4 regions of the Enterobacter asburiae genome follow, and region 1 is predicted to be linked to each of the others. Evidence: predicted binding sites of a transcription regulator. Region 1 holds the regulator's gene; each other region holds the start of a gene.

Region 1 (7,748 bases):
GTATTTTGTGACGGCCCTCAATATTTATAGAAGAGGAAATTATTTTTTCCCAGGTTTTCCATCATGCGGTCCAAAAAACTGGGGCGGGTGGTCTACCCAGCGATCCTCACGGGTAGCGGCATATACGGGGTTGAGCGGATAGTAGATGCGGTTGTGCTTCTTATTGGCCTCGCCAACGACCAGTAACCGCACCTCTTCGTCCGTGTTGTTGATAAAGGTGTGGCAGATACCGGTTCCGGCAGGAAACCCCACGCTGTCGCCCGGTTCAAGTTTCCATAAATAGCCATTAATCCACGCTTCTGGATGACCTTCGAGCACGTAAATGAACTCTTCTTCATCGCTTTCCGCATGCGGATAGGACGTTCTGCGCCCGGGCGGTAAACGCTCATGATGAATACCAATGCGCCCGAGCCCAAGCTTGCGAGCCAACGGGGCGCCGATAGAAAAACGCTCATCGCTATCTGGATAGGTCGAATCATCCGCGCCTTCAACGTCGCGCCAGTGCCGAATACAGTCAGGTTTTTTCATTGTTTATTTCCCGTTTTGCAATGGGTCAGGTATAGCACAGACTGGCGGATCTCGGCGTTTTTACCAGAACATGATAAAGTGAGGGTTTTCCGTCCTATAACATCCGGGGTGCTAAATGGATAAGTCCACAAAAGAGCTGTTAGCGCAGGCCGAAAAGCTGTGTGCGCAACGCAATGTGCGCCTGACTCCGCAGCGCCTTGAAGTCCTACGTCTGATGAGCCTGCAGCAGGGTGCTATCAGCGCCTACGATCTGCTGGACCTGCTCCGCGAAAGCGAGCCGCAGGCGAAACCTCCGACCGTGTATCGCGCCCTGGATTTCCTGCTGGAACAAGGATTCGTGCACAAAGTTGAGTCCACAAACAGCTATGTGTTGTGCCATCTGTTCGATCAGCCCACCCACACATCGGCGATGTTTATCTGTGACCGCTGCGGCGTGGTGAAAGAAGAAGCTGCGGAAGGCGTAGAAGATATTATGCATACGCTGGCAGCGAAAATGGGTTTTGCCCTGCGTCATAACGTGATTGAAGCGCACGGGCTATGCTCTGCCTGCGTGGAAGTGGAAGCCTGCCGTCATCAGGACGCGTGTCAGCACGACCACTCTATTCTTGTGAAGAAAAAACCGCGTTAACGGCAAAAGAAAAGGCGGCTCATGGCCGCCCTCAGGGTGTACTTCCTTGTACTTGCGGGTATAGCCCGGTTACCAGCGGTAGTCGTTGCGTTTTTCCCAGTCGCCTACTTCTTTTTCCGCCTGGTCTTTCGCGTAGCCGTAACGTTCCTGAATTTTACCGACAAGCTGATCGCGTTTACCTTCAATGACGGTCATATCGTCATCAGTCAGCTTACCCCACTGTTCTTTCGCTTTACCTTTGAACTGCTTCCAGTTGCCGCCGATTTCGTCTTTATTCATCATCGTGTCCTCTTAGTTAAGCGTCGGGTCGTAACGTCCGTTACGTTCTTTTCTGCTGGACGTGATAATTATTGTAGTTAAGGATTCGGCAGTTGATTTCATATTCGGAATCTTTAACCGTCACGATATATCGTGACGTGAAGGGAACCAGGTATCGTTTTGCCAGTGGCGGTGCCAGATAAAAGCCAGCGATATCCCTCTCAGCGAGAGGAAAACGGCCAGGGCCAGCCACAAACCGTGATTACCCAGCCAGGGAAGCGTCAGCAGCGTCAGGCCAAACCCGGCCGCAGCGACCGCCATGCTGTTGCGCATTTCCGCTCCGCGAGTCGCACCAATAAACATGCCGTCCAGCAGATAACACCAGACGCCGACCACCGGTAAGATGACTTGCCAGATGAGATAGTGACTCGCCAGCTCGCGCAGCGCAGGGATAGACGTAAGCAACGCGACGATTTGCTCACCAAAGCAGGCATAAACCAGGCCGAACGCCAGCGCCACCAGCCCAGACTGGCGGCAGGCTGCCCGCCAGACGTCCCGCAGCTGCCCGCTTTCGCGCGCGCCGTACGCCTGCCCGGAATGCGCTTCTACCGCATAGGCAAAACCGTCCAGCGCGTAGGCGGTAAAGGTCAGTAACGTCATCAATACCGCGTTGACCGCGACGATTTCTGGCCCCAGTCGAGCCCCGAAAACCGTCAGCGCGCCGAAGCAGAGCTGAAGCAGCAGCGAGCGCAGCATGATGTCACGATTGAGCGCCAGCAGCTTACGGATATTGCCGCGCCATGCGGTTTTGAGCAGCGCCAGGGAGATGCCGCGCATCGCCAGCACGCGCCAGACCATCCACAGGCCAATAATAAAAGTTCCGTACTCGGCAATCGCCGTTGCCAGCGCCGCGCCCTGCACGTTCATATGCAGGCCCATTACCAGCCAGACATCCAGCACAATGTTAAGAAGGTTGCCTACCACCAGCAAAATCACTGGCGCACGGGCGTACTGAACGCCCAGGAGCCACCCCAGCAGAACCAGGTTTGCCAGCGAGGCGGGCGCGCTGAGCCAGCGGATTTCAAGGAAACGTCGCGCCTGCGCCAGTACCGCCTCGCTGCCGCCGACAACATGGAGCGCAAGGTCGATCAGGGGCGTACGAAATAAAACGATTAACGCCCCTGCACCGAGCGCAAGGATCAGCGGCTGGACCAGCGCGCGGGCCAGACGCAGCGGATCTTTTGCACCATAAGCCTGGGCCGTGAGCCCGGTGGTGCTCATGCGCAAAAAGAGCAGCAGCATAAACAGGAAGCTGGTTGCCGTCGCGCCAATCGCCACGCCGCCAAGATAAACAGGCGAATCAAGGTGACCAATAACGGCAGTATCGACCAGACCCAGCAAGGGAACGGTAATATTGGAGAAAATCATCGGCAGAGCGAGACGCCACAATGCCTTATCGGATGCCGTCAGCAGTGACATGAAAAATACCGGGAGTCGAGAATGAAGCAGGCTACAGCGGCGCCATAGCCTGTCAGGAAGAGGTTACAGCCATTCGCCGTTGCGAATGACCCCAACCGCCAGTCCTTCGATAGAGAAGTTGTGTTCGCGGAGATCGACCACAATCGGGGAGAACTCGTTGTTTTCAGGCAGTAGCTGAACGGTGTTCCCCTGTTTTTTCAGACGCTTGACGGTAACTTCATCATCAATGCGCGCGACAACCACCTGACCGTTACGCACATCCTGCGTTTTGTGCACCGCAAGCAGATCGCCGTCAAGAATGCCGATGTCTTTCATCGACATACCGCTGACGCGCAGCAGGAAATCAGCGCTCGGTTTGAACATGCCAGGATCGACCTGGTAGTGGCCTTCAATATGCTGCTGTGCCAGTAAAGGCTCACCGGCAGCAACACGGCCTATCAGCGGAATGCCCGTCTCTTCTTCCACCAGCAGGCGGATACCGCGTGACGCGCCTGAAACAATCTCAATCACGCCTTTACGCGCCAGCGCTTTCAGGTGTTCTTCAGCAGCATTCGGAGAACGGAAGCCCAGACGCTGCGCGATTTCCGCACGCGTGGGTGGCATACCCGTCTGGCCGATATGATCCCGGATGAGATCAAACACCTCTTGCTGCCTGGTCGTTAACGCTTTCATTCCGCCCCCTGGGTGTATATACAGTTATGCTGTGAGTATATACAGTCAAAGGCGATTTTGGAACCAAAAACTGCACAAAAAACCAGGGACTTAATTATTCCTCGAGGCTCATCGGAAATGTGACCAAAGCAGCGTGACCCAGGTGATAACGGCAGTGATAATCGCCAGCAATACGGCAGCAGAGCCCATGTCTTTTGCGCGGCCAGAAAGCTCGTGGAAATCTGAACCAATGCGATCAACAACGGCCTCAATAGCGCTATTAAGAATTTCCACTATCATCACCAGAAGTACGGAACCGATAAGAAGTACGCGGGTAATAGCATCAACATCAAGGAAACAGGCGATGATCACCGCGATGATTGCGGCGACGCCCTCCTGGCGAAAGGCAGCTTCGTTGATCCACGCGGCACGGAAACCTTTCCATGAATAGCCGGCGGCTTTGATGATACGCGTTAACCCAGTGGTATTATTGGCCATTAAAAGAACCTTTTATGAAAAAAAGCGTCAGTAACAGGAACTGTAGCGCGTTTCGCTACAGCCTGAAGTATGACGGGTAACAACAGAAATTTTGCGCGCTTTCTGTTATCCTTGCGCCGCAATTGCATTATTAACCAGAGGCTTTACATCGTTTATGTCCGGCTGGCCACGAATTTACTACAAATTACTTAATTTACCATTAAGCATCCTGGTAAAAAGCAAGTCTATCCCAGCAGAACCCGCGCTGGAATTGGGGCTCGATACCTCGCGTCCTATTATGTACGTTTTGCCTTATAACTCGAAGGCAGACTTACTGACGCTTCGCGCCCAGTGTCTGGCGCATGACTTACCTGACCCGCTTGAACCGCTTGAAGTTGACGGTACGCTGCTGCCGCGCTACGTGTTCATTCACGGTGGACCGCGCGTGTTTACCTACTACACGCCAAAAGAAGAGTCCATCAAGCTGTTCCACGACTATCTCGACCTGCACCGCAGCAACCCCGATCTGGATGTACAGATGGTGCCGGTATCGGTGATGTTTGGTCGTCGTCCGGGCCGTGAAAAAGGTGAAGAGAACCCGCCGCTGCGCATGCTTAACGGCATCCAGAAGTTCTTCGCGGTCTCCTGGCTGGGACGCGACAGCTTTGTGCGTTTCTCCCCTTCCGTTTCGCTGCGTCGAATGGCGGACGAGCACGGTACCGACAAGATCATCGCGCAAAAACTGGCGCGCGTGGCGCGTATGCACTTCGCCCGCCAGCGCCTGGCTGCCGTAGGGCCGCGTCTCCCGGCGCGTCAGGATCTGTTCAACAAGCTGTTGGCCTCCAAAGCGATTGCTCGCGCCGTTGAAGACGAAGCGCGCAGCAAAAAAATATCGCATGAGAAAGCCCAGCAGAACGCCATTGCGCTGATGGAAGAGATTGCAGCGAACTTCTCTTACGAGATGATTCGCCTGTCCGATCGTATTCTCGGCTTTACCTGGAACCGTCTCTACCAGGGCATCAACGTTCATAACGCCGAGCGCGTACGCCAGCTGGCGCACGATGGCCATGAGATTGTCTATGTTCCCTGCCACCGCAGCCACATGGACTACCTGCTTCTTTCCTACGTGCTCTATCACCAGGGGCTGGTACCGCCGCACATTGCTGCCGGTATCAACCTGAATTTCTGGCCAGCAGGTCCGATTTTCCGCCGCCTGGGCGCGTTCTTTATCCGTCGCACCTTCAAGGGCAACAAGCTCTACTCCACCGTGTTCCGCGAATATCTGGGCGAGCTGTTCAGCCGTGGCTATTCCGTTGAGTACTTCGTGGAGGGCGGTCGTTCCCGTACCGGACGTCTGCTCGATCCGAAGACCGGCACGCTGTCGATGACCATTCAGGCGATGCTGCGCGGAGGAACCCGTCCAATCACGCTGGTGCCAATCTACATTGGCTATGAGCACGTGATGGAAGTGGGCACATACGCCAAAGAACTGCGCGGTGCGACCAAAGAGAAAGAGAGCCTGCCACAGATGCTGCGCGGCTTGAGCAAGCTACGCAATCTCGGTCAGGGCTACGTGAACTTCGGCGAACCGATGCCGCTGATGACGTATCTGAACCATCACGTTCCCGAGTGGCGTGAGTCCATCGATCCTATCGAAGCGATTCGTCCGGCCTGGCTGACGCCAACGGTCAACGGCATCGCGTCCGAGCTGATGGTGCGCATTAACAACGCCGGTGCGGCTAACGCCATGAACCTGTGCTGTACGGCGCTTCTGGCTTCGCGTCAGCGCTCGCTGACCCGCGAACAGCTCACGGAGCAGCTGGATTGCTATCTGGACATGATGCGCAACGTGCCGTATTCCGTTGATTCAACCGTGCCTTCTGCTACCGCCAGTGAGCTTATCGATCACGCGCTGCAGATGAACAAGTTTGAAGTCGAAAAGGACACGATCGGCGACATCATCATTCTGCCGCGCGAGCAGGCAGTGCTGATGACCTACTACCGCAACAACATCACCCATATGCTGATGCTGCCGTCGCTCATGGCGGCTATCATCACCCAGCACCGCAGTATTTCGCGTCAGGAGCTATTGCGTCACGTTGAGACGCTCTATCCGATGCTGAAAGCGGAACTGTTCCTGCGCTGGAGCAAGGATGAGCTGGCGGGCGAACTGGACAAACTGACGGAAGAGCTGCGTCGTCAGGGGCTGATCGCCGTTTCAAACGACGAGCTGCACATCAATCCGTCGCGTTCCCGTACCCTGCAACTGCTGGCGGCCGGCGCGCGCGAAACGCTGCAGCGCTACGCCATTACGTTCTGGCTGCTGAGTGCGAACCCGTCAATCAACCGCGGTACGCTGGAGAAAGAGAGCCGGACGCTGGCACAGCGCCTGTCCGTTCTGCACGGCATTAACGCCCCGGAGTTCTTCGACAAAGCGGTCTTCAGCTCTCTGGTCCTGACGCTGCGTGACGAAGGCTACATCAGCGATACGGGCGATGCCGAGCCGGAAGAGACGCTGAAGGTGTACCAGATGCTGGCCGAACTCATTACGTCGGATGTGCGTTTGACGATCGAGAGCGCGACGCAGGGCGAGTGATGTGAAAAAGCCGGGTGGTGGCTTCACCTGACCCGGCCTGGCGTTCTGCATAATATAAAGGCCCGGTAAGCGCTAACGCTACCGGGCCTTATTTTTGAGCCTTGTTAAATCACCGCATTCAGCTCAGCAACGTAAAGGCTATCATCCCGACAATCGCACCCGTCGTGCCGAGGATGGTTTCCATCAGCGTCCAGGTTTTAAGGGTTTGCGCTTCGGTAGCGCCGGTAAATTTCCCGAACAGCCAGAAGCCCGCGTCGTTAACGTGAGAGACCACAATCGAACCGCCTGCGATACAGATAGACAGCGCGGCCATCTGCGCACCGGAGTAGTTCAGCTGTTCAATCACCGGCATCACCAGACCCACGGCGGTTAAGCACGCCACGGTTGCGGAACCCTGGATGATACGCACCGCCGCAGCCAGTACGAAGCAGGTGACCGCAATCGGCAGGCCCATCCCGGTCAGCGCTTCGCCCAGAGCCGGACCCACGCCGGAATCCACCAGCACCTGCTTGAACACGCCGCCGGCGCCGATCACCAGCAGGATAATACCCGCGGGCTGCAGCGCGGCACCGCAGATCTCCATCACCCGGTCTTTTGGCATTCCCTGACGCATCGCCAGGCCGTAAATCGCCACCAGACAGGCCACCAGGATCGCCGTGAACGGGTGGCCGATGAACTCGAACCATTCGTAGGCGCTGGAGCCCACCGGCACAAAGCGCGCGGCGATGGTTTTCAGACCCACGAGAACCAGCGGGAGCAGGATCAGCGACAGGCTGAAGCCGAAGGACGGCATTTTGCCCTCGCCCAGGTGCGGCTCGGTGATGTCGTCCGGAATATGCAGCTCAACGTAACGACTGATGAAGTTGCCCCACAGCGGACCGGCAATAATCATCCCCGGGATTGCCGCGCACAGGCCAATCAGGATCATCCAGCCAAAGTCAGCGTGCATCTGAGACGCCAGCAGCATCGGCGCAGGCCCCGGCAGCAGAAACGCTGCGGCCGCCGCTACGCCCGCAAACAGCGGAATAACCAGCTTCACGAGGTTAGTGCCGGTGTGGCGCGCCATGGAGAACGCGACGCTTATCAGCAGCACAACGGCCACTTCAAAGAACAGCGGCAGCGCGCAAATCA
Region 2 (7,748 bases), 2.1 Mb from region 1:
CCCACTCACGCCTCTTACTTATTGCGTTGGTCGTCCACCGTTACGCCCTGCGGCGGGGTAAAGGTGAATTTCGATGCATCAACGGCGCCGTTCTGCTGAGATTTAAGCTGGTAGCTGCTGCGCTGATCGTCCTGCTCAACCGCGCCGAACTGATTAATGGTACCGTTGGTGCTTACGTTAATGGTGAACTGCTTCAGGTTGCCGTTGCTGCCTTTCGGCGTCAGGACAAACTCGTCACCCGTCTGTTTAATATTGTACTGCTGCCAGTCGCTGGACTGGTTACGGGCAATCAGCATAAACGGTGTATTGCTGGTGGCATCTTTCAGCCAGGTCGCCGTTGCCTGCTCAACGAACGGGTTGAAGAACCATAAGGTTTTACCGTCAGAGACCAGGATGCTTTCATCCGGCTGGGTCATGTGCCAGTTGAACAGATTCGGGCGTTTTACCCACAAATCTCCCTGACCTTCCTGCACCGCGTTGCCGCTGCCGTCCGTCACTTTTTGCGTGAAGCTGGCGTGGAAGCTGCTTACTTTATCCAGTCGGCTTTTAAGGTCGCTGGCTGCATCAGCCCAGACGCTGCTGGCGACAAAACTGGTGAGTAATGCACAGGCGATGGCGATTTTTTTCATTGTTATTCCTTAAAATACGTCTTCCCGATATGGGGTTTCCGTCTTCTATTCTGGACCTGCCCGAAGGCAGGCGACAGAAGAAAATGCTTAATTTTGGCTGATTTACCCTTCTTTGCAATCGCTGAAGGTTAATCAAACGGCGGCGGCGCCAGCACCTCGCGGTTACCGTTATGCCCCTGCTCGCTCACAATGCCCTGCGCTTCCATCTGCTCGATGATGCGCGCCGCGCGGTTATAGCCGATGCGGAACTGACGCTGCACGCCTGAGATGGACGCTTTGCGTTTTTCGGTAACGAAGTTAACCGCCTGATCGAATAACGGATCCAGCTCTTCGCCGCCGTCGAAGCCACCGCCGCCGCCTTCGCTTTCCGTGTCGCTGGTAATACCGTCAACGTATTGCGGACGACCGCGCGCCTTCCAGTCCTGCACGACGGCGTGTACTTCCTCATCGCGGACGAACGCACCGTGGACACGCACCGGAGAGGTGGAGTTCGGGCCGGAATAGAGCATATCACCCATACCCAACAGCGACTCTGCGCCGCCCTGATCAAGAATGGTACGTGAGTCAATTTTACTGGATACGGTAAAGGCGATACGCGTCGGGATGTTCGCTTTGATAAGACCAGTGATCACGTCCACGGAAGGACGCTGGGTCGCGAGCACAAGGTGAATACCGGCCGCACGCGCTTTCTGCGCCAGACGGGCAATCAGCTCTTCCACTTTCTTACCGACGGTCATCATCAGGTCAGCAAATTCATCGACCAGCACGACGATATAAGGCAGTTTTTCCAGCACCGGATGCTGGGCATCCATGCTGTCACCCGGCTTCCAGTAAGGATCCGGGATTGGACGTCCCATGCGCACAGCCTGGGCGATTTTCTCGTTATAACCGGCCAGGTTACGCACGCCCAACGCAGACATTAGCTTGTAGCGGCGTTCCATCTCGTTGACGCTCCAGCGCAGGGCGTTGGCGGCGTCCTTCATGTCGGTAACCACTTCGGTTAGCAGATGTGGGATGCCTTCGTAGACCGACAGTTCGAGCATTTTCGGGTCGATCATGATGAAACGCACATCTTCCGGCTGCGCTTTATAGAGCATGCTGAGGATCATGGCGTTCACCCCGACAGACTTACCGGAGCCGGTGGTACCCGCAACCAGCAGGTGAGGCATTTTGGCGAGATCTGCCACCACCGGATCGCCTGCGATATCTTTACCCAGCACCACGGTCAGCGGGGACGGGTTATCGCGGAACTTGGTGTTATCCAGCACTTCACGCAGGTAGACGGTCTGACGTTTCTTGTTCGGCAGCTCGAGGCCAACGTAAGGCTTGCCCGGAATCACTTCCACCACACGTACCGCCACGGTCGACAGAGAACGCGCCAGGTCGCGGGACAGGTTGGAAATACGCGCGGCTTTAACGCCGGGCGCCAGGTTCAGTTCAAAACGGGTGATAACAGGACCCGGCGAGTAGTTCACCACGTCTGCCTTGATGCGGAAGTCAGCCAGACGCGCTTCCACCAGACGCGCCATCTGCTCAAGCGCGAAGGTATCAACCGGCTCCACTTCTGACGGCGGCGGCGTTAACAGATCCAGAGACGGCAGCGGCGTGCTTGGACGCTGCAGCGGACGGCTGTCACCGTTACGCATCAGCAGCGGGTGAATCAGACTTTCCTGCGGCTGAGGCGCAGGCTGCTGGAACTGTGGTGGCTGCTGCGGTTGCTGAACAGGTTGATGCGGCTGCGCATACGGCTGCTGAACAGGCTGCTGCGGCTGCACGTAGGCTTGTGGTGCTGGCTGCTGACGCACAGGCTCCGCTTCCGGCATCACGCTCGGGGTAAATAAAGGCTCGCTCGGGCCATCATCCACCAGATCCTTCATCGGCGAGAATTCAAAATCAGACAGCGAGAACGGATTTGCGCCAGCCGGTTGCTCACCGGAATAGCGCTGCTGCTGGGTGGCGGCAAACTGGCGCGCCAGTTCTGCTTCAGCCGCGTCCTCTTCGTCTTCCAGCACCGGTTCATCGTGCTGGTATTCTTCACCGTAGCGCTGATTCTGCTGCGCAGCGAACTGACGGGCCAGCTCGTCCTGCTGCATTTCATCGGCGTCATCTTCGTACTCAGGCTCGCGCGCTTTCTCTTCGGCCATACGCTGGGAAGGCAGCTTGATGCCATAAGAGGCAAGCTCACGGCGGGTTGGAACGCGAACGCGGTTAGGGCGAGGCAGTTGCGGACCAATCCCCTCCTTCACCTGAGGACGTGGCGTGCCCCCTGTTGCCAGGCTAAAGACAGGTGCAGCTACGGCAGCGGCAGCGGCAGCGGTAGCCTGCTTCACGCTTTCCGCTACGGGTGCGACTGCAGGCGTCGGGTCGATCGGTGGAACGGAAACAGAAGGCGCTTTCGTCACCGGCTCCTGCACCGGTTCAGGCACAGGCTGGTACCAGGCCGCCAGCTGCTCGCGTTCACGCGCACGACGCTCTTCAACTTCTTCAAAATAGTACATCGGTGGACGAGAGGGTTTTACCTCTTCCACGATTTCAGGTTCAGGCTCCGGCTCTACATAAGGCTGCACAGGTTCAACCGGCTCAGGCACATACCCCTGATAAGGTTGGGCCACAGGCTGTTCATAGTGCGGGTAATCTTGCGGTTCATACGCAGGCTGCGGCGGCTGATACGGCTGCTGCCACTGCTCCTGCTGTACAGGGATGTAGCTTTCAGGTTCAGGCGCGATAACGGGCTCCGGCGTGTGAACGCCCGGCGCAGTCTGCCAGTCAACCTGAGGCTGCTGAATAACGGATTCCGGTGGCGAAACCGGCGCGGATGGCGTCACGGCGTCGACAGGCGCGGCATACGCCTGCGCAGCGGTCGTCGCGGCTGCGGCGGCCGCAACCGGCTCGGTAACCGAATGGCCATTTAACAGCGGATCGTATTCGTCGAAGTCACCCGGAGTGGCCCGGCTGCCGGAGAAGAGCACATCGTCAGGATCGACGGCGACACCCGCCGCGCGATACGCTACCTGCTCGTCTTCATCCATGCGTTTACCGGAGAAGAGCGCCGCATCGGTTTTACGACCCAGCGGGTTGGCAAATTTCTCAGCAACACGCTGACTACGGGCCAGCGCGCTGCGCAGAATACGCGCACGACGAGACTCGCGACGCTGCACAGGCGCGTCATCTTCCTCTTCATCTTCGTATTCTTCTTCATCAACCCACGTATCGTCACGGCGAGTACGGTTGCTGGCGAAAGTCAGAATGGTGAGGATAAAACTTCCGATCTTCTCGGCAATGCTCACCCAGGACCAGCAGGTAAACAGCGTCAGCCCGGCCGCCCAGATACACAGCAGCGCCAGCGTGCCGCCGCTGCTGTGCAGCATCGGCTGCAGTGCAGAACTGAGTAAACTGCCGATCACCCCGCCAGAGGCGAAGTACCAGATATCATCTGCATTGATTGCCGCCAGCCCGCACGAGGTGAGGATCAGCGCCAGCGCGCCAATCAGGCGCAGCGACAAGGCAAAATAGTCGATGTAATCATCGTTCTGACGATGACGCCACGCAAACCAGCATCCGCCAATGATAATGACGGGAAGGGTGTAGGCCATCACACCGAAAATGAAGAACAGCGTGTCCGCAAGCCAGGCACCGGGGACACCGCCTAAATTATGGATAGGCTCATGCCATGCAGTTTGTGACCAGCTGGGATCTGAGGGGTTGAAACTGAGTAAGGCTGCCATCAGCCAGACGGCAAAAAGGGCAATAACAATCAGCCAAGCCTCGAGGAGACGACGTCCGCTGCTTAGCTTCGATAGTGTGACTTCTTTGTCTTCAGTGTATTCCTGGCTCAAAAAAGGCTCTCCAGGTATCAGGCATATCCTGCCTTTTTGCTAAAACGGACAACAGCGCCGGGACTCCCCGGCACTGTTGCTGTATGGATTAACAGGAGTGTAATCAAACTACGCTGATTTTGCACCTGTTCCGTGTTAGCGCGTCTTAATAACCAGACGATTGCTCTGTTTGACCTCTTCCATCACCACATACGTACGGGTGTCGTTCACGCCTGGCAGACGCAGCAGGGTTTCCCCCAGCAGCTTACGGTAGGCGGACATATCAGGCACACGGGTTTTCAACAGGTAGTCGAAATCACCGGATACCAGATGACACTCTTGAATTTCTTCAAGTTTTTGTACAGCGGCGTTAAATTGCTCAAACACATCCGGCGCACCACGATTCAGAGTAATCTCAACAAATACCAGAAGTGAGGCATCCAGATAATGCGGGTTCAGCAGAGCAGTGTAGCCCTGAATGAAACCCTGTCTTTCCAGTCGGCGCACACGCTCAAGGCACGGCGTCGGGGAAAGTCCCACACGTTTTGAAAGCTCGACGTTGGAAATACGCCCATCCTTTTGCAATTCATTAAGAATGTTACGATCGATACGGTCGAGATCTTTGCCAGGGCGCTTCTTGCTATCTACCATTATTATTGTCTCTCTGTATTCCTTCCCTACTCCTGCCTGGACCCTGTGCACATCACTGTTCAGAGCCTGTACCCGTTAGTCATCACATCGCCTGGTTTTGTATTAGACGCGATGCGGATTCGGGTTCTGTTGGTAAGAAGACCGTTGCCCGAAGGCAGTCACCGACATCACGTATGGCGTCTGTCCACGCCATGCGTAGATTTCACTGACCCGGTAAAAATGGCATTTACGTGCATGCCTATGCGGCATACGGTTAACGCGGTTTTTTTTCTTCCTTGAATGTTTTCGCAAAAGCGCAGGGGATTGTCAAAGCAAAACATCGTTTTTTAGTACAACATGCCGGATATTCATTACGGCAGGGTATTAATCCTCATTTTATTGCCTTACAAACGACCGGTTTTCAGGCGAAAGCGTGATGTTATAGCGCGCCACTCATCGTCCGTGGCTATTACACAGATTGATATCAAAATTGCTGCGCTCTTTTTTTACGACAACAAATTCCCTACAATCCAGCCAAATGTCTGCCAACAACAATGGGGATCTCATGGGCACGGCCAAACACAGTAAGCTGCTAATCCTTGGTTCTGGACCTGCGGGATATACCGCAGCGGTCTATGCTGCACGCGCTAACCTGCACCCGGTACTCATCACCGGTATGGAAAAAGGCGGTCAGCTGACCACCACCACCGAAGTGGAAAACTGGCCAGGGGACCCGAACGACCTGACCGGGCCGCTGCTGATGGAACGTATGCACGAGCATGCCGCTAAATTCGAAACTGAAATTCTGTTCGACCACATCAATAAGGTCGATCTGCAGAACCGTCCGTTCCGCCTGACGGGCGACAGCGGCGAATACACCTGTGACGCGCTGATCGTCGCCACCGGCGCCTCTGCCCGTTACCTCGGTCTGCCATCCGAAGAAGCGTTCAAAGGCCGCGGCGTCTCTGCCTGCGCAACCTGTGACGGTTTCTTCTACCGTAATCAGAAAGTCGCGGTCATCGGCGGCGGCAACACCGCAGTGGAAGAAGCACTCTACCTGGCGAACATTGCCTCTGAAGTGCACCTGATCCACCGTCGCGAAACCTTCCGCGCGGAGAAGATCCTGATCAAACGCCTGATGGATAAAGTGGCAAGCGGCAACATCGTGCTGCATACCAACCGTACCCTGGAAGAGGTGACGGGCGACCAGATGGGCGTTGCCGGTCTGCGTATCCGTGATACCCAGAACACCGATAACGTCGAAACGCTTGAAGTGGCGGGTCTGTTTGTGGCGATCGGCCACAGCCCGAACACCGCAATCTTCGATGGTCAGCTGGAGCTGGAAAACGGCTACATCAAAGTGCAGTCCGGCATTCACGGTAATGCGACCCAGACCAGCATCCCGGGCGTGTTCGCGGCTGGCGACGTGATGGACCACATTTATCGTCAGGCGATTACATCTGCGGGCACCGGCTGTATGGCCGCTCTGGACGCTGAACGCTACCTCGATGGACTGGCTGAACAAGGTAAATAATCTTTACAAGTCAGTAACAAACGTAAATAAAGGCGGCGATAAGTCGCCTTTATTGTCTCCCCGTTGTAACATTGCGCTGCCCAATTTCTAATAACGTCACCTGCAAAGTACGCAATGGAAAAAACCCGTCAACAAGAGTTAACACGCTGGCTGAAACAGCAAAGCGTTATTTCCCGCCGCTGGCTTACGATTTCCCGTCTCCTGGGATTCGTTAGCGGTCTGTTGATTGTTGCCCAGGCATGGCTGCTGGCCCGCATTCTTAATCACATGATCATGGAGAACATCCCGCGCGAAGCGCTGTTGCTGCCCTTTATTGTCCTGATCCTGATTTTTATCCTGCGCGCCTGGGTGGTGTGGCTGCGTGAGCGCGTCGGTTTTCACGCCGGACAGCACATCCGCTACGAGATCCGCCGTCAGGTGCTGGATCGCCTTCAGGAAGCCGGGCCCGCGTGGATCCAGGGTAAACCGGCCGGTAGCTGGGCGACGCTGATCCTTGAGCAGATTGACGATATGCACGACTACTATGCGCGCTATCTGCCGCAAATGGCCCTTGCCGTCTTCGTTCCGCTGCTGATCGTGATCGCCATCTTCCCGGTGAACTGGATGGCTGCGCTGATTCTGATGGGCACCGCCCCGCTGATCCCGCTGTTTATGGCGCTGGTCGGCATGGGGGCAGCGGATGCCAACCGCCGTAACTTCCTGGCACTGGGTCGCCTGAGCGGCCATTTCCTCGATCGTCTGCGCGGCATGGAGACGTTACGCATTTTTGGCCGCGGTGAAGCGGAAACCGAAAATATTCGCCAGGCATCGCAGGACTTCCGTCAGCGCACCATGGAAGTGCTACGCCTCGCCTTCCTGTCTTCCGGCGTACTGGAATTCTTTACCTCACTGTCGATTGCCCTCGTGGCGGTCTACTTTGGCTTCTCCTACCTTGGCGCGCTGGATTTCGGCCATTACGGCACGGCGGTGACCCTTTCTGCCGGTTTCCTGGCGCTGATCCTGGCCCCGGAGTTTTTCCAGCCGCTTCGCGATCTGGGAACCTTCTATCACGCCAAAGCGCAGGCGGTTGGCGCAGCCGATAGCCTGAAAACGTTCCTTGAAACGCCGCTGGCTCATCCGGAGCGGGGTGACGTGACGCTG
Region 3 (7,748 bases), 2.1 Mb from region 1:
GTTCAGCGCTATTCCGCTGGATGCCCCCCTGCGCCTGATTTCTGACGAGGAAACGGTCGAGCTCAACGTGAATACCGTTTTCCGTGCCAACACCAGCGACGCGCTGCTGCAAGCGCTGGAGGCCGGCATCGGTATCGGCGGCATGCAGCGACCGCTTGTGGCCAGGGCGCTGCAGGCGGGCACGCTGGTGCCGGTGCTGCCCGACTGGCGCTTGCCCGATCGCTTCCTCTATGCCGTCTATCCTGACGCCCGCTTTATTCCGCAGCGCGTCAGAAAGGTCGTCAGCGTGATTGAGCAGTTACTGCCTGAAATAATAAAGAAAAACTGATTGTTTCCGCCGTAAATCACGTGCATTTTTTAACCGCAAGGAATAGAGTGTTTTTACCGTATCCCCTCTTTCTGGAGCACGTATGCCGGATTACTGTTTTTTCCAAAAAGGCCCGAACCTCATTGCGATCGAGAGCGCAAACACCGATGCGGCCGCTCAGCTCATCTCTCAGGGGTTTGAAAAGCAGTTCGAGGAGATCGGCGCTGCGGATGAAAAAAAGGCGCTTACCCGCCTTGCGGATATCCGTAAAAATAATGAGATCGATCGCTATAACTTCCTGGCCGGAGCGGGCGAAATGCCGCTGATCGGCGCGCTGGCGGCTGCGGCAACCTGGTTGGTGCAAAAGAAATAACGCAACCATCTTCTACTTCGCCACCGGCAAATCGGCGTACCGCGTCGTATAGGCCGGTGACAGCATCTCACGCTTCATTGCCCAGGATTTCTCAATACCCTGCCCGGCGAACCATATCTTCCCTTTACCGGAATGATTTACGCTGTCCATCATCTCCATCAGCGCCGCGCTGTTGGCGCGCAGACGATTATCGTCAAACAAATTCAGCTGGGCGACGCCGCTGCTGAAAAAGTCCGCCAGCATGACCCCGGCTTTCATATAGCGATAGCCGTCAAGCCATATACGTCCCAGCGCCTCCGTGGCGGCGCGGATGATATCGCGCGAGTCATTGGTGGGCGTCATCAGGGTGACAGAAGCCTGATTGCCGTAATAAATTTCGTTGTCCGCGTGCGGGCTGGTGCGCACAAACACGCTGATAAAGCGACAGTATTGATGCTCGCCGCGCAGTTTCTCTGCTGCGCGTTCCGCGTAGGCACAAATGGCCTGGTGCATCTCCTCGTACTGTGTAATACGGTGTCCAAACGAACGGCTACAGATAATTTGCTGCTTCGTGGGGGTGAACTCTTCCAGGTCAAGGCAGGGCTCACCGCGAAGCTCGCGGGCCGTCCGTTCCAGTACCACGTTGAAATGTTTGCGAATGACCCAGGACGACGCTTCCGCCAGCTCCAGCGCCGTGGTGATCCCCATAGCGTTGAGCTTTTTCGTGATGCGCCGCCCTACTCCCCACACCTCCTCTACCGGAACCTTTTCCAGCAGCTTACGCTGCCGCTCGCGGCCTGAGAGATCGACCACGCCGCCCGTGCTGGCCCAGCGTTTCGCCGCATAGTTGGCCAGCTTCGCCAGCGTTTTGGTCGGGGCAATACCGACGCCAACGGTTAAGCCCGTATTTTTAAAGACCTGCGTGCGCATCTGGTGACCGAACGCTTCCAGCGACAGGCAGTGGCTGACCCCTGAAACGTTCACGAACGCCTCATCAATGGAGTAAATCTCTATTGCCGGGGCGAGATCGGTCAGCGTCTGCATGACCCGACTGCTGAGATCGGCATACAGCGCATAGTTCGAGCTAAAGACGTAAACTTTTGACGGGTATAGTTTTTCTTTGAATTTAAAATACGGCTCACCCATTTTTATGCCGAACTGCTTTGCCTCCCGCGACAATGAAATGATGCAGCCGTCGTTATTGGACACCACCACGATGGGTTTCCCCTCCAGATCGGGGCGGAACACCTTCTCGCAGGAGGCGTAAAAGCTATTCACATCAACCAGCGCGAACATGTTTATGCGTTTTGAGGGTGTGGGTGACGACGCCGAAGATCTGCAGCTCCTCTTCGGACTGAAAGGTAATTGGCTGATAGCGGGCATTATGCGGCAGAAGTCTCAGAACCGGACGGGTCTGTAGCTCTTTCACCGTAAACTCACCGGCGACCGACGCCACGACGATATCCCCGTGTTCGGCATTTAACGAACGATCGACCACCAGCAGATCGCCGTCGCCGATCCCCGCCCCAATCATGGAGTCTCCGCTCACCTTGATAAAATAGGTCGCACTGGGGTGTCTGACTGCCAGCCGGTTAAGATCGAGACGATCCTCCACATAATCCTGCGCCGGGCTGGGGAAACCACAGGCAACGCGTTCTAAAAACAAAGGTAATTCAATGTCTTGTTTTGGGTGATAAGAAAAGAGAGTGTCCATAATGCCTTTCTCGCCAGATACTGTATATAAATACAGTATTACGGATTATGGACAAGGATCAAGGTCATTTCCAAAGGCGAACCCAAACGCGTTGAAGTTTGAGCGGTTTTAATTTAGCAACGTTGCCCGCCGTTAACAGGCCTGACAGAACAAGTCATATAAAAGTCATCTAGTTTATGACTTATAAAAAATAACATCACTATGCAATAACTACATGTTGACTTTAAATTCAGATAAAAGCATATTTTACCGAACGAATTAACAAGACTTACTGGAGAATATTTTCAATGCCAGCCCGTGACTATCCAGACAAGCGTGTTGCACGCGGTCTGGCAAAGGAGGCCGATCTCAGAATGTTGAGCGCCCGCATCGATCCCGATCTGATGGAGTACATCAGAACCACCGCCTTTGAGACGCGTAAGAGCAAGCAGGAGATTGTGGCGGAAGCGTTAGCGCTTCACAGGCAGAAAAGTCAGACAGGACTCTAAGCGCGCAAAGCCGGAAGCATCCTTCAGGCTTTGCGCGTGTTACCTTTAATCCATCAGCGAATTCAGCGTTTCCAGCGCTTCAGGCGGCAACCGCAGCTCCCCCGCCGCGAGATTTTGACGCAGATGCGCCACGGAAGAGGTGCCAGGGATCAGCAGAATATTCGGGGAACGTTGCAGCAGCCATGCCAGCGCAACCTGCATTGGCGTTGCGCCCAGTGAATCCGCGACGGCCTGCAGCCCGGAAGATTGCAGTGGCGTAAAGCCTCCCAATGGGAAGAACGGCACATACGCGATCCCCTGCTGCGCCAGCAGATCCACCAGCGCGTCGTCACCCCGATTCACAATGTTGTACATGTTCTGCACGCACACCACCGGGACCATCTTCTGGGCTTCCGCAACCTGGGTGGCCGTGACGTTGCTCAGGCCAATATGACGCACCAGACCCTGCTGCTGTAATTCGGCCAGGGTGGAGAGCGGTTCAGCAATCGACCCTTCCGCCGGCCCGTGTGCGCTAAACATGATCCGCAGATTCACCACGTCCAGCACGTCCAGCTGCAGATTACGCAGGTTGTCATGCACCGCCTGAGTCAGTTCCTGCGCGGAAAAGGCCGGCAGCCAGGCACCTTTTTCGTTGCGACGAGCGCCAATCTTGGTGACGAGCGTCAGATCGTCCCGGTACGGATGAAGCGCCTCGCGGATCAGCTGGTTAGTGACATGAGGACCATAAAAATCACTGGTATCAATGTGGTTCACCCCCGCCGCTACCGCTTCGCGCAGCACGTCCAGCGCGGCCTGCTTATCCTTCGGAGGACCAAAGACGCCCGGCCCGGCGAGCTGCATCGCACCGTAGCCCAGTCGTTTAACCGTCCGCGTTCCGAGCGCGTACGTCCCGCTTTTATCAATGCTGCTCATGTTAACCTTCCTCATAAAAATGATCCGGATTTACAACAGGTTCCTCACCGGAGCCCTTAGTTAAGCGCGAGTTAAATTAAAGTTTAAATTCTATACGACGATAGTATTGGTGTACCTCTGCATCCTTTCTAACGGACGACCGCTATGCTGAAAAATTTGCACGTGATTACCGGTATTATCTTTGCCCTCACCATATTCTGTCTGTTGCAAGTTGTCACGGGAGGGTTGTTCTACTCTGCCGTCAGCAACGATCGCCATAACTTCCAGAATTCCGGCGTGCTCAATGCCCAGCAGGAAAGCCTGAGCGACAGCGTGAACACGCTGGTGAAAACGCGCGTCACCGTCACCCGCGTGGCGATCCGCTACCTGAAAAACCAGCGCGACCCGGCTTCCCTTGCGGCGATCAATAAGCTGCTTGGCACCGCAGCCGACTCGCTGGCAAAAGCCGAAGCCTATAACAAAGAGTGGCAGAAGCTGCCGCAGGTTAACGGCCAGGAGGCAGCATTAACCGACGAGATGCAGAAGTCCTGGAACCAGATGCACGAAGTGATGCGCTTATCGATTGAGTATCTGCGTGCCGACAACTACCAGGCCTATGGCGATCTGGACGCGCAGCAGGCGCAGGACGAGATGGAAGCGGTCTATAACCGCTGGCGCGCCGAAAACAACACCCTGCTGAAGGCCGCAACCGAAGAGAACCAGAGCAGCTTCACGCAGATGCAGTGGACGCTGGCGGCTATTCTGCTGGCCGTTATCGCGGTTCTGGTGGTCATCTGGCAGGGTTTACAGCACCTGCTGTTAAAACCCCTCCACTCCATTATGAACCATATTCGCGCCATTGCAGGGGGTGACCTGACGCAGGAGATCGCTATCTCCGGTCGCAACGAGATGGGCCAGCTGGCTGCCGGCCTGCATGAGATGCAGCAGTCGCTGGTGACCACCGTCAGCGCCGTACGTGGAAGTACCGATTCCATCTACACCGGCGCAGGCGAAATTGCCGCAGGGAGCAACGATCTTTCCGCCCGTACCGAGCAGCAGGCCGCCTCGCTCGAAGAGACCGCCGCCAGCATGGAAGAGCTGACCGCGACGGTTAAACAGAACTCCGATAACGCCCGTCAGGCAACGCTGCTGGCGAAAAACGCCTCTGAAACGGCCGCGCGCGGCGGTCACGTCGTGGATAACGTGGTTCGCACCATGAACGAAATCGCCGACAGTTCGCAGCAAATTGCGCATATTACCGGCGTGATCGACAGCATCGCGTTCCAGACCAACATTCTGGCACTTAACGCAGCGGTGGAAGCGGCGCGCGCCGGGGAACAGGGTCGTGGGTTTGCGGTTGTTGCAGGCGAAGTCCGTACGCTGGCGAGCCGCAGCGCGCAGGCGGCTAAAGAGATCAAAGGGCTTATTGAGAACTCCGTCAGCCGGGTCAATACCGGTTCTGAGCAGGTCAGCGAGGCTGGCACCACCATGAAGGAAATTGTCGCTGCCGTCACCCGCGTGACCGACATCATGGGTGAGATTTCATCTGCCTCTGACGAGCAGAGCCGCGGTATTGAGCAGGTGAGCCTGGCCGTTTCGCAGATGGACAGCGTGACGCAGCAAAACGCCGCGCTGGTGCAGGAGTCCGCCACGGCGGCTGCGGCACTGGAAGATCAGTCCGAGCAGCTGCGCCAGGCGGTAGCGGCGTTTCGTCTGAACGGCAAAGAAAAAGCGGTCGCACCACGCCCGACCAGTCTGAAAACGCCACAGCTGCTGCGCCCGGCGACGACTACCGCCTCCACCGACAGCAACTGGGAAACGTTCTGAGTCACCGGCGGGCGAGGAGATCGCCCGCTAGCGGCTGCGCTTGGCGTGCCGCTCCCAGTTTTCCTGTTTTGCCTCATCCGATTTTCGCAGTGAAACATAGCATGCCCCGCTGCCGCCGTGATGCGGCAGCGCCACGCAGAAGGCCTGCACTTCCTCAAACTCGGTTAACCAGCGCGCCAGATAGCTGCGCACCACATTGGGATGCGAGTTTTGCTCGCGCCCTTTCCCGTGAATGATAATCAGATTGCGTAGCCCGTCGCGTCCGGCCTGGCGAATAAAAGAATAGAGCATCTGACGGCAGCGTTCGGCAGGCTGACGCAGGAGGTTTAAGCTGGCCTGGCGGGCATATTTCCCCGAGCGCAGCTTATCAATAACGCCCTGCTGTACCCCTTCTCGCCGGAACGCCAGCGGCTCTTCCAGGGGAAGCACGTCAAGAAAATCCAGCGTCAGGAAGTTATCCAGCTGTTCGCTATCCACCTCCTCGCGCGTCCGCGTATTGCGGCTGGGCTGCCAGTGAATATCCGCGCAGCGCTTCAGGGGCTGGACATCTTCCATGGCGTCAAGAAAAAATGATTTGTCGTCAGGGTTCATGGACATCCTCCAGCTACATCTGAGGACTGTACTATACCTGCGCCAGAGACCGGCCTCAATCACCGTTACAGAGCGATGCGTGGCAATATTATTAACCTGATGAATATATATAGTAATTATTAAATAAACTTAAATCAGACTTAACTAAAATTTCAGCAAAGATAAAATACGTGATTTATGTTAAAATTTCATGAAATCAATCACTCGCCCGCCTTTCATTTTTCGGGAAAGGTGTTATACCTAAATATACCTGCCTCATGGAAATAATACTCAGGATTGGCGAAAGGACGTACTGCTGTGTGTACTATAGGGTCTGTCTGATGTCGGGCAGATCCTGTTTTTTTTAATTGGCATTTCACGCGACGACTATTTTCCTCACCTCCCTTCTGAATTGCGTAATTAATGACTCAGCAAGGGGAGTCTGACGTGAATCACGGCGCTGAATTAAATAATATGTTGCTTTAGGAAGCGATTCGACAACCGGAAGCATGACCAGACGGTGTGCCAGCAGCGGATCACAGCCTAGCTCCTGCGGCAATATGCTTAAAAAATCACTTTGCGCGACCAGGCTAATACAGGAAGAAAAAGTTTCGCAAACCACACCGATTCGCGGTATTTGCGAGCGATCGCTAAATACCTCTTCTAATTGCTTATAATAACTTCCCCGCGGCGTCGGCATTGTCCAGTTATAATGCAGGAGTTCATTAATTGATGTTGCCCCCATTGCCGGATGCCCCTCCCGACAAAATACCGCAAACGGTTTTTCGAAGAGCTTTTCAAACGTAAACTCCTGGTCGTAAGGCCCCTGATAATAGGTATTGATGGTGAAGTCCAGCTCGCCCTGGCGTAATTCATTGATCATCGACACCAGCTGCCCTTCCATAATCCGCACCTTGACCTGCGGATGCTGCGCATGAAAGCGGGTAATGACGGCGGGCATCAGCGTGCGTGAAACGCTGGCCCCCATTCCTATGTTGATTTGCCCGGCCAGCTCACCCTGCCGCTGACGGATGTCATCCTGCGCCGCGCGCAGCTCTTCCAGAATCAATCTGGCGCGCTGGTAAAAGCCCTCGCCGCATTCGGTCAACGCGACACCCTTACTCCTGCGCACGAAGAGCTGCGCCGCCATGCCCTCCTCCAGCTCTTTGATGGATTTGGTCAGCGCCGGCTGGGAAAGATTCAGCGTCCTGCTGGCACCGCGAATGCTGCCCTGACGCGCAACCTCAACAAACGCCCGGATTTGATGAAATTTAATCTGGAATGTCATAGCCCGACCGATAACCGTTGTTTATCAGAGTAAAGAAACTGTCATCTACTTTAATGGAAAGGGATGTGCGAGGGTAATTCCTGAACGGTTAAAACTGTGAAAAATCGGTTAGTGATAAGTAAAAACTATCACAGCGTGAAGCAGTTCACATATTTTAATGATGACAGGAACAGATATGGACACACTGGCGCAGTACATCCAGACGTTATCCCCGCAGCTGAGCGCATGGCGTCGTGATTTTCACCATTTTGCAGAATCCGGCTGGGTAGAGTTTCGTACCGCCGCGAAAGTCGCGGAAATCCTCGACTCGC
Region 4 (7,748 bases), 1.4 Mb from region 1:
CCGTAGTGCTGGAATCCGTATCTACGGATAAAGCCGCGCTGACCGCGCAGTCTCGTGACACCTTCGTTCAGCTGCTGAACGCGACGCCAAACGGCGTGATTCGCAACTCTGACGTGGCGAAAGGCGTAGTGGAAACCTCACTGAACGTGGGCGTAGTGACCATGAGCGACGACAGCGCGGAAATCATCTGCCTGATCCGCTCGCTTATCGACAGCGGTAAAGAGTACGTGGTGAGCATGCTGGAATCTCTGGGCACGCTGGCGGGCGCGAAAACGTCTGCAAAAGGCAGCTACCCGGGCTGGCAGCCGGATGCAAGTTCTCCGGTGATGGCGCTGGTGCGTGAAACCTATCAGCGTCTGTTCAACAGCACCCCGAACATTCAGGTGATCCACGCCGGTCTGGAATGTGGCCTGTTCAAGAAACCGTATCCGGACATGGATATGGTGTCCATCGGGCCAACCATTACCGGCCCGCACTCGCCGGATGAGCAGGTTCATATCGAAAGCGTCGGTCACTACTGGACGCTGCTGACTGAGCTGCTGAAAGCAATCCCCGTTAAGTAATACCCTCACCCCAGTCCTCTCCCACAGGGAGAGGGTGAAAAACGTAGGCCCGGTAAGCGTAGCGCCACCGGGCTTTTTTACAATCCCAGAACCAGCTGGCGCTCTAACTGCGGATCCAGCAGCGTGACGTGTAAACCCACCAGCCTGACCCCTCGCCCGCCCCGGCGCTCTTCCCATGCCTTTTTCGCCGTCGCGAGAAGATCGTCTTTATTCAGACGCGGCCAGACGTGTTCCTGCGTGGTCTGCTGGAAGTCATTGAATTTTAATTTGATACCCTGACGGGCAATGAGCAGGTCCGGCTTCACCTTGCTTAAGCGTCGTTCCAGCTCAGGGTAAAGCTGTTCCGTGATAATGGTTTCGCATTCGGACCAGTCATGAATATCTTCAATGAGGGTGCGCTCAACGCCGACGGATTTCCGCAGCCGCTCGCTGTTCACATCGCGATCGTCAATTCCCTGGCTGCGCTCCCACAGCACGCGGCCAAACTTTCCAAAGCGCTTGAGCAGCATGGCGAGATCGCTTCGCTGCACATCTTCGCAGGTGCGTAGCCCCATGCTTTCCAGCTTTGCGGCGGAGACTTTTCCCACGCCGGGTATTTTACCAAGCGGCAGCGTTTTCAAAAATGCCGGCACCTCGTCAGGCGTGATGACGTACTGACCGTTGGGCTTATTTAAATCGGAGGCGATTTTGGCAAGGAATTTAACGGGCGCGACGCCCGCCGATGCCGTCAGATTCAGCTCGTTGAAAATCGTCTGGCGGATCTCCTTAGCCATCAGCGTGGCGGAGCCATGGCAGTGCACGCTGTCGGTCACATCCAGATAGGCTTCGTCCAGCGACAGCGGCTCTATCAGAGAGGTATAGCGGGAGAAGATTTCCCGAATATGAAGGGAAGCCTCTTTATAGGCTTCAAAACGGCCTGGCAGAAGCGTGAGATGAGGGCAAAGCTTTAAGGCCATCGCCGTCGGCATCGCGCTGCGCACGCCAAATTTGCGCGCAGGATAGTTGGCGGTGCTGATGACACCACGCTGAACGCGGCTGCCGCCAATGGCGATGGGAATATCCCGCAGCGCCGGGTTGTCACGCATCTCCACTGCGGCAAAAAAGCAGTCCATATCGACATGGATTATTTTGCGCATAGTAAGCCCTCACTTATCACTGGATAAGTATACAGTAAACAAATGAGGGTTGAGAAGTGTGGGTGGGAATTGTCGGGAGACGGCTTCGCCTTACCCGACCGACAAGACTAAATAATGCGCTGCTGTTCGCGGGCCATCCTTTTCTTCCGCGCATCGCACGGTTCCGGGCAGTCGCAAACCTTTTCCATCCCAATAGATGAAATACCGCCGCAGCTGCCCTGAATGCTTTTCCGCTTAACGATCCAGCCTAACGACATGCCGAAGATGACAAGCACAAAAACCACAAAGGTTGCCAGAAACGTCAGCATCATCAGCCTCCAAAGTCATCGAGCAAGATGTTCTCATCTTCGACACCGAGATCTTTCAGCATCTTAATCACGGCGGCGTTCATCATCGGCGGACCACACATATAGAACTCGCAGTCCTCAGGCGCCGGGTGCTGTTTGAGGTAGTTTTCATACAGCACGTTGTGGATGAACCCCGTATAGCCCGTCCAGTTATCTTCCGGCTGCGGATCGGAAAGCGCCACATGGAAGGTGAAGTTCGGGTTTTCACGCGCCAGCTGTTCAAACTCATCTTCATAGAACATCTCGCGCAGCGAGCGCGCCCCGTACCAGAAGCTGATTTTACGCTGGCTACCCAGCCGCTTGAGCTGGTCAAAGATGTGCGAGCGCATCGGGGCCATACCGGCACCGCCGCCGATAAAGACCATTTCCGCATCGGTATCTTTCGCGAAGAACTCCCCGAACGGGCCGGAGATCGTCACCTTATCGCCAGGCTTCAGGGACCAGATGTATGACGACATGACGCCCGGCGGCGCGTCCGGCACATTCGGTGGCGGCGTGGCGATACGCACGTTGAGCATGATGATGCCCTTCTCTTCCGGGTAGTTGGCCATCGAGTAGGCGCGCAGCGTCGGCTCTTTCACCTCAGATACAAAGCGGAAGAGATTGAATTTGTCCCAGTCGGCGCGGTACTCATGCGGCACGTCAAAGTCCGCATAGGCCACAGCGTGCTCAGGGCATTCAATCTGAATGTATCCTCCGGCGCGGAACGGGACATGCTCGCCTTCCGGCACCCGCAGCTTCAGCTCTTTAATAAAGGTGGCTTTGTTATCATTAGAGATAACCTCGCACTCCCACTTTTTGACGCCGAAGATCTCTTCCGGCAGCTCAATCTTCATGTTCTGACGCACCGCGACCTGGCAGGCCAGACGACAGCCCTCTTTTGCCTCACGCTTTGAGATATGCGCCAGCTCGGTTGGAAGAATATCGCCACCGCCCTCTTTTACCGTCACCCGGCACTGCCCGCAGGAACCGCCGCCGCCGCAGGCTGAGGAGACAAAAATGCCGTTACCGGAGAGCGTGTTGAGCAGCTTGTCTCCCGCCGGCGTGCGGATCTGATTCTGCGGCTCGTCGTTAATATCAATGACCACGTCGCCGGAATTTACCAGCTTCGCGCGCGCCGCCAGAATAAGCCCTGACAGCACCAGTACAATCAGCGTGAACATCACCACGCCAAGGATAATTTCCATCTGTTTGCCCTTATAGCTGCACACCGGAGAAGGACATAAAGCCCAGCGCCATCAGCCCGGTGGTGATAAAGGTGATCCCCAAGCCACGCAGACCCGCAGGCACGTTGGCATATTTCATTTTCTCGCGGATCCCCGCCATGGTGACGATCGCCAGCATCCAGCCGATGCCGGAACCAAAACCGTACACTACGGATTCGCTGAAGTTGTAATCACGCTGCACCATAAACGAGACGCCGCCAAAGATGGCGCAGTTCACCGCGATCAGCGGCAGGAAGATCCCCAGCGCGTTGTACAGCGACGGGAAGTACTTATCGAGGATCATCTCGAGGATTTGCACCAGCGCCGCGATCACCCCGATAAAGGTGATGAAGTTCAGGAAGCTGAGATCAACCCCTTCCACCAGCGCGCCGTCCCGCAGCACAAAGTTGTACACCAGATTGTTGATCGGTACAGACAAGCCGAGCACCACGGTGACCGCGATACCGAGACCAAATGCCGTCGACACTTTTTTGGAAACCGCAAGGAACGTACACATGCCGAGGAAAAACGCGAGCGCCATGTTTTCAACAAACACCGCCCGCACAAACAAACTCAGGTAATGAGCCATCGTCGGTTACTCCTTTTCCTGCTGTTCTGGCTTCAGCGTACGAATCAGCCAGATCAACAAACCGATAATGAAAAACGCGCTAGGGGCCAGCAGGAACAGGCCGTTTGGCAGATACCAGCCGCCGTTCTGCACCGTGTCCAGCACCGTGATGCCAAATAGCTTGCCGCTGCCAATCAGCTCACGCAGGAACCCCACGGTCAGCAGGATCACGCCGTAGCCCAGGCCGTTGCCGATACCGTCCATAAAGCTCGCCAGCGGCGGCATTTTCATGGCGTAGGCTTCCGCACGCCCCATGACGATACAGTTGGTGATAATCAGCCCGACAAACACCGAGAGCTGTTTGGAGGTTTCATAGGCGAAAGCGCGCAGCAGCTGATCGACCACGATCACCAGCGAGGCGATGATCGCCATCTGCACGATGATCCTCACGCTGTTGGGGATATGGTGGCGGATCATCGAGATAAACATGCTGGAGAACGCCGTGACTAGCGTTACCGCCAGCGTCATCACAACCGCCGTTTCCAGCTTGGTCGTCACCGCCAGAGCAGAACAGACGCCCAGCACCTGGAGCGTGATCGGGTTATTGGCGAGCAGTGGGCCAATGAGCACCTTTTTAACTTCTTTCAGTTCACCGGTATCAGCCATTGTTCAGCGCTCCTTCACGTACGTTTTTCAGGAAAGGACCAAAGCCCAGCTCGCCCATCCAGAAATCAAAACTGTGCTGCACGCCTTTTGAGGTGAGCGTAGCGCCGGAAAGCCCGTCAACGGCGTAGTCGTCACCGGGACGTGCCGCCCCTTTCATCACCTTCAGCGCAGGCAGGCCGTTATCGTCGAGCACTTTCTTGCCGACAAACTGTGCCCGCCAGTTAGGGTTTTCAACTTCGCCACCCAGCCCCGGCGTTTCGCCCTGGTCGTAATAGGTAATGCCTTTGACCGTTCGGCCATCGGTATCAAGGGCCACAAAGGCATACATCATTGACCACAGACCGTTACCGTAAATAGGCAGTACCACTTCCTGAATACGTTTTTGGGGGTCGCGAACCAGATAGATTTCGGCCAGGTTGCTGCGACGCTTAATCCCGGCGGGATCTTGCGATGCCTCCAGCGTCAGGCTCATCTGCGGATCTTTAAGCGCCAGCGCCTGGTTGAATTTTGCCGGGTCTTTATCCAGCAGTTCGCCCGTTTTTAAATCCACCAGACGCGCCGAAATACGTTCAGCAAAGACGGCCGAAACGTCGTCTGCGCTCATTCCTTCCTGCATCAGCCCGGCGACGGCCAGAATGTTGCGCTGTTTATCCAGCGCACGTTGCTCCTGCTGCAGGGGTTTTAACCCCACGGCAGAACCGGCCACGACAATAGAACAGACCAGACAGAGCACCAGCACCACCAGCAGCGTTTTGCTGATGCTGTCGTTATTTTTAACTTCAGCCACGCGCCTTCCTCCGCTTAATGTTGGCCCGCACCACCAGGTAATCGAAGAGTGGCGCAAACAGGTTGGCAAACAGAATGGCCAACATCATCCCTTCCGGATACGCCGTGTTGACCACGCGGATCAGGACACACATCGCGCCAATGAGCACGCCATAGCTCCATTTACCTTTGTCTGTAAACGAGGCAGAGACGGGATCCGTCGCCATGAACATCATGCCGAACGCGAAGCCACCCAGCACCAGATGCCAGTACCACGGCATGGAGAACATCGGATTGGTGGTCGAACCGATAACGTTAAACAGGGTGGCGGTCAGCACCATGCCGATCATCACGCCCGCAACGATCCGCCAGGAGGCCACGCGACCAAAAAGAATGATCGCGCCGCCAAGCAAAATCATCAGCGTAGAGACTTCTCCGATGGAGCCCGGAATGTTGCCAATAAAGGCATCAAACCAGGTGACTGGCTGACCTGTCGCGTTGTTAACCAGCGTTTCGCCGCCGTGTGCCGCCCACTGTGAAAGCGGCGTCGCGCCGGAAAAACCGTCTGCCGCCGTCCACACGAGGTCGCCCGAGATTTGCGCCGGATAAGCAAAGAACAGAAACGCGCGTCCCGCCAGCGCCGGGTTGAGGAAGTTCCGCCCGGTGCCGCCGAAGATCTCTTTGGCAATCACCACGCCGAAGCTGATGCCAAGCGCCGCCTGCCAGAGCGGTAGCGTCGGGGGAACAATCAGGGCAAACAGAATAGAGGTCACGAAGAAGCCTTCGTTGATCTCATGTTTACGGATAATGGCAAACAGCACTTCCCAGAAGCCGCCCACGACAAATACCGTGATGTAAATTGGCAGGAAGAACACCGCGCCCAGCGTCATCATGCTCAGCCAGCCCGCGTCTGCGGCGAAGCTCACCCCTAACGACTGGGCCAGACGGTAGTGCCAGTCGGACTGGATCACCTGCGCCAGCTGCTGTGCATCGTACATGTGGTGCAGCGCCGGAATGGTCTGCAGGCCGACGTTGTACATTCCCCAGAACATCGCGGGGAAGACTGCAAACCACACAAGGATCATCATGCGTTTCAGGTCGATAGCATCGCGAACGTGCGCCGCCCCTTTCGTCACCAGGCCCGGCGTGTAGAAAATGGTCGTCGTTGCTTCATATAACGGGTAGTACTTTTTGAGCTTCCCTTCGGTAAAGTGCGGCTCAATTTTTTCAAAGAGGTGTTTTAAGCCCATCGGTTATCCTTCCTGCTCAATGCGGGTTAACACCTCGCGCAATACCGGTCCATATTCGTATTTGCCCGGACAGACATAGGTACAGAGCGCCAGATCTTCTTCGTCAAGCTCCAGACAGCCCAGCGCCTGCGCGCCGTCGGTATCGCCGGCAAGCAGATCGCGCAACAGCACGGTAGGCAGAATATCCAGCGGCATGACGCGCTCGTAGTTGCCAATCGGGACCATGGCACGCTCGCCGCCGTGCGTGCTGGTTGAGAAGCTAAACAGCTTTTTACGCAGGAAGTGGCCCAGCGTGGTCCGGGTGACGGAGTATTTTTCTGCGCCTGGCAGAACCCAGCCAAACAGCTCTTTCTCCCGCCCTTCCTGCACAATGCTGACCTGCAAATGGAAGCGTCCCAGGTACGCGTGCGCATTGGCAGCATGGCGGCCGCTGAGGACCGATCCGGAAATCAGGCGGTTTTCGCCCTCTTTCGTTTCCCCCACCAGCAGTTCGTTGATGTCAGCGCCCAGCAGCGTTTTCACCAGGCGCGGGTTTGCGGCCTGCGGTCCGCCGATGGCGATTATCCGTTCAGCGCAGAGTTCACCCGTAGTAAAGAGCTTACCGATGGCGATGACGTCCTGATAATTAAGATGCCAGACCCGCTTCGTCAGGCTTACTGGCTCAAGGAAATGGATGTGCGTCCCGACCAGACCCGCCGGATGCGGGCCAGCAAACTCATTAAACGTGACCTGCCCCTGCGGATGCCCGCCGAGCTTGCCGCCGCCAGCCTGGCAAACGTGGACTTTTCCGGACGTGAGGCGGGTTAAAACGGTCAGTCCGGCATCGAAGGCTTTTCGCTGCGCCAGGATAACCGGTTCCGGGTCCACGCTGAGCGGATTGGTGTCGATGGCCGTGACGAAAATCGCGGCCGGCTCCGTGCCCGGAACAGGGGTTTTGCTGAAGGGACGCGTACGAAGCGCGGTCCATAAACCGGACGCCAGGAGCTGAGCCTGAACGGCGTCGCGGTTCAGCGACGCGATTTCTGCGGTGTCGTAATGGGCAAATTCACGCTTGTCATCGCTCTCAATGCGGATAACCACCGACTGCAGAACGCGCCGTTCGCCACGGTTGATGGCCACAACGGTGCCGCTCGCGGGGGCCGTGAACATCACGCCGGGATTTTTTTTGTCCTCAAAGAGCGCCTGTCCTTTGATAACGCGATCGCCCTCCTGTACCAGCATTGAAGGACGCATACCCAGGTAGTCTTC

Evidence for each region. Region 1 encodes LexA, which represses DNA repair genes until DNA is damaged. Its sites were predicted from a motif close to TNCTGTATGTACATACAGNA; they were not measured.
Region 2: the regulator LexA is predicted to act here: its motif matches at 4,543-4,562, upstream of ACJ69_RS03145 (DNA translocase FtsK 4TM domain-containing protein).
Region 3: the regulator LexA is predicted to act here: its motif matches at 2,392-2,411, upstream of umuD (translesion error-prone DNA polymerase V autoproteolytic subunit).
Region 4: the regulator LexA is predicted to act here: its motif matches at 1,717-1,736, upstream of dinB (DNA polymerase IV).

Annotation. Positions count from the first base shown of each region.
Region 1 covers NZ_CP011863.1:3,239,422-3,247,169, forward strand. Annotated here, with positions in the region: gene ACJ69_RS15670 (cupin domain-containing protein) at 40-528, opposite strand; gene zur (zinc uptake transcriptional repressor Zur) at 644-1,156, shown strand; gene ACJ69_RS15680 (CsbD family protein) at 1,226-1,435, opposite strand; gene dinF (MATE family efflux transporter DinF) at 1,556-2,893, opposite strand; gene lexA (transcriptional repressor LexA) at 2,957-3,565, opposite strand; gene ACJ69_RS15695 (diacylglycerol kinase) at 3,674-4,042, opposite strand; gene plsB (glycerol-3-phosphate 1-O-acyltransferase PlsB) at 4,197-6,617, shown strand; gene gntU (gluconate transporter) at 6,736-7,748, opposite strand, start outside.
Region 2 covers NZ_CP011863.1:631,763-639,510, reverse strand. Annotated here, with positions in the region: gene rarA (replication-associated recombination protein RarA) at 1-5, opposite strand, end outside; gene lolA (outer membrane lipoprotein chaperone LolA) at 15-629, opposite strand; gene ACJ69_RS03145 (DNA translocase FtsK 4TM domain-containing protein) at 758-4,465, opposite strand; gene lrp (leucine-responsive transcriptional regulator Lrp) at 4,601-5,095, opposite strand; gene trxB (thioredoxin-disulfide reductase) at 5,640-6,608, shown strand; gene cydD (heme ABC transporter permease/ATP-binding protein CydD) at 6,723-7,748, shown strand, end outside.
Region 3 covers NZ_CP011863.1:1,143,199-1,150,946, reverse strand. Annotated here, with positions in the region: gene ACJ69_RS05835 (LysR family transcriptional regulator) at 1-328, shown strand, start outside; gene ACJ69_RS05830 (hypothetical protein) at 411-680, shown strand; gene umuC (translesion error-prone DNA polymerase V subunit UmuC) at 693-1,955, opposite strand; gene umuD (translesion error-prone DNA polymerase V autoproteolytic subunit) at 1,939-2,373, opposite strand; gene ACJ69_RS05815 (hypothetical protein) at 2,661-2,861, shown strand; gene ACJ69_RS05810 (aldo/keto reductase family oxidoreductase) at 2,907-3,773, opposite strand; gene tcp (methyl-accepting chemotaxis citrate transducer) at 3,918-5,579, shown strand; gene smrA (DNA endonuclease SmrA) at 5,607-6,170, opposite strand; gene ACJ69_RS05795 (LysR family transcriptional regulator) at 6,526-7,437, opposite strand; gene ACJ69_RS05790 (M20 family metallo-hydrolase) at 7,613-7,748, shown strand, end outside.
Region 4 covers NZ_CP011863.1:4,676,471-4,684,218, reverse strand. Annotated here, with positions in the region: gene pepD (cytosol nonspecific dipeptidase) at 1-563, shown strand, start outside; gene dinB (DNA polymerase IV) at 641-1,699, opposite strand; gene nqrM ((Na+)-NQR maturation NqrM) at 1,807-2,010, opposite strand; gene nqrF (NADH:ubiquinone reductase (Na(+)-transporting) subunit F) at 2,010-3,233, opposite strand; gene nqrE (NADH:ubiquinone reductase (Na(+)-transporting) subunit E) at 3,244-3,840, opposite strand; gene ACJ69_RS22890 (NADH:ubiquinone reductase (Na(+)-transporting) subunit D) at 3,847-4,485, opposite strand; gene ACJ69_RS22885 (Na(+)-translocating NADH-quinone reductase subunit C) at 4,478-5,272, opposite strand; gene ACJ69_RS22880 (NADH:ubiquinone reductase (Na(+)-transporting) subunit B) at 5,265-6,500, opposite strand; gene ACJ69_RS22875 (Na(+)-translocating NADH-quinone reductase subunit A) at 6,504-7,748, opposite strand, start outside.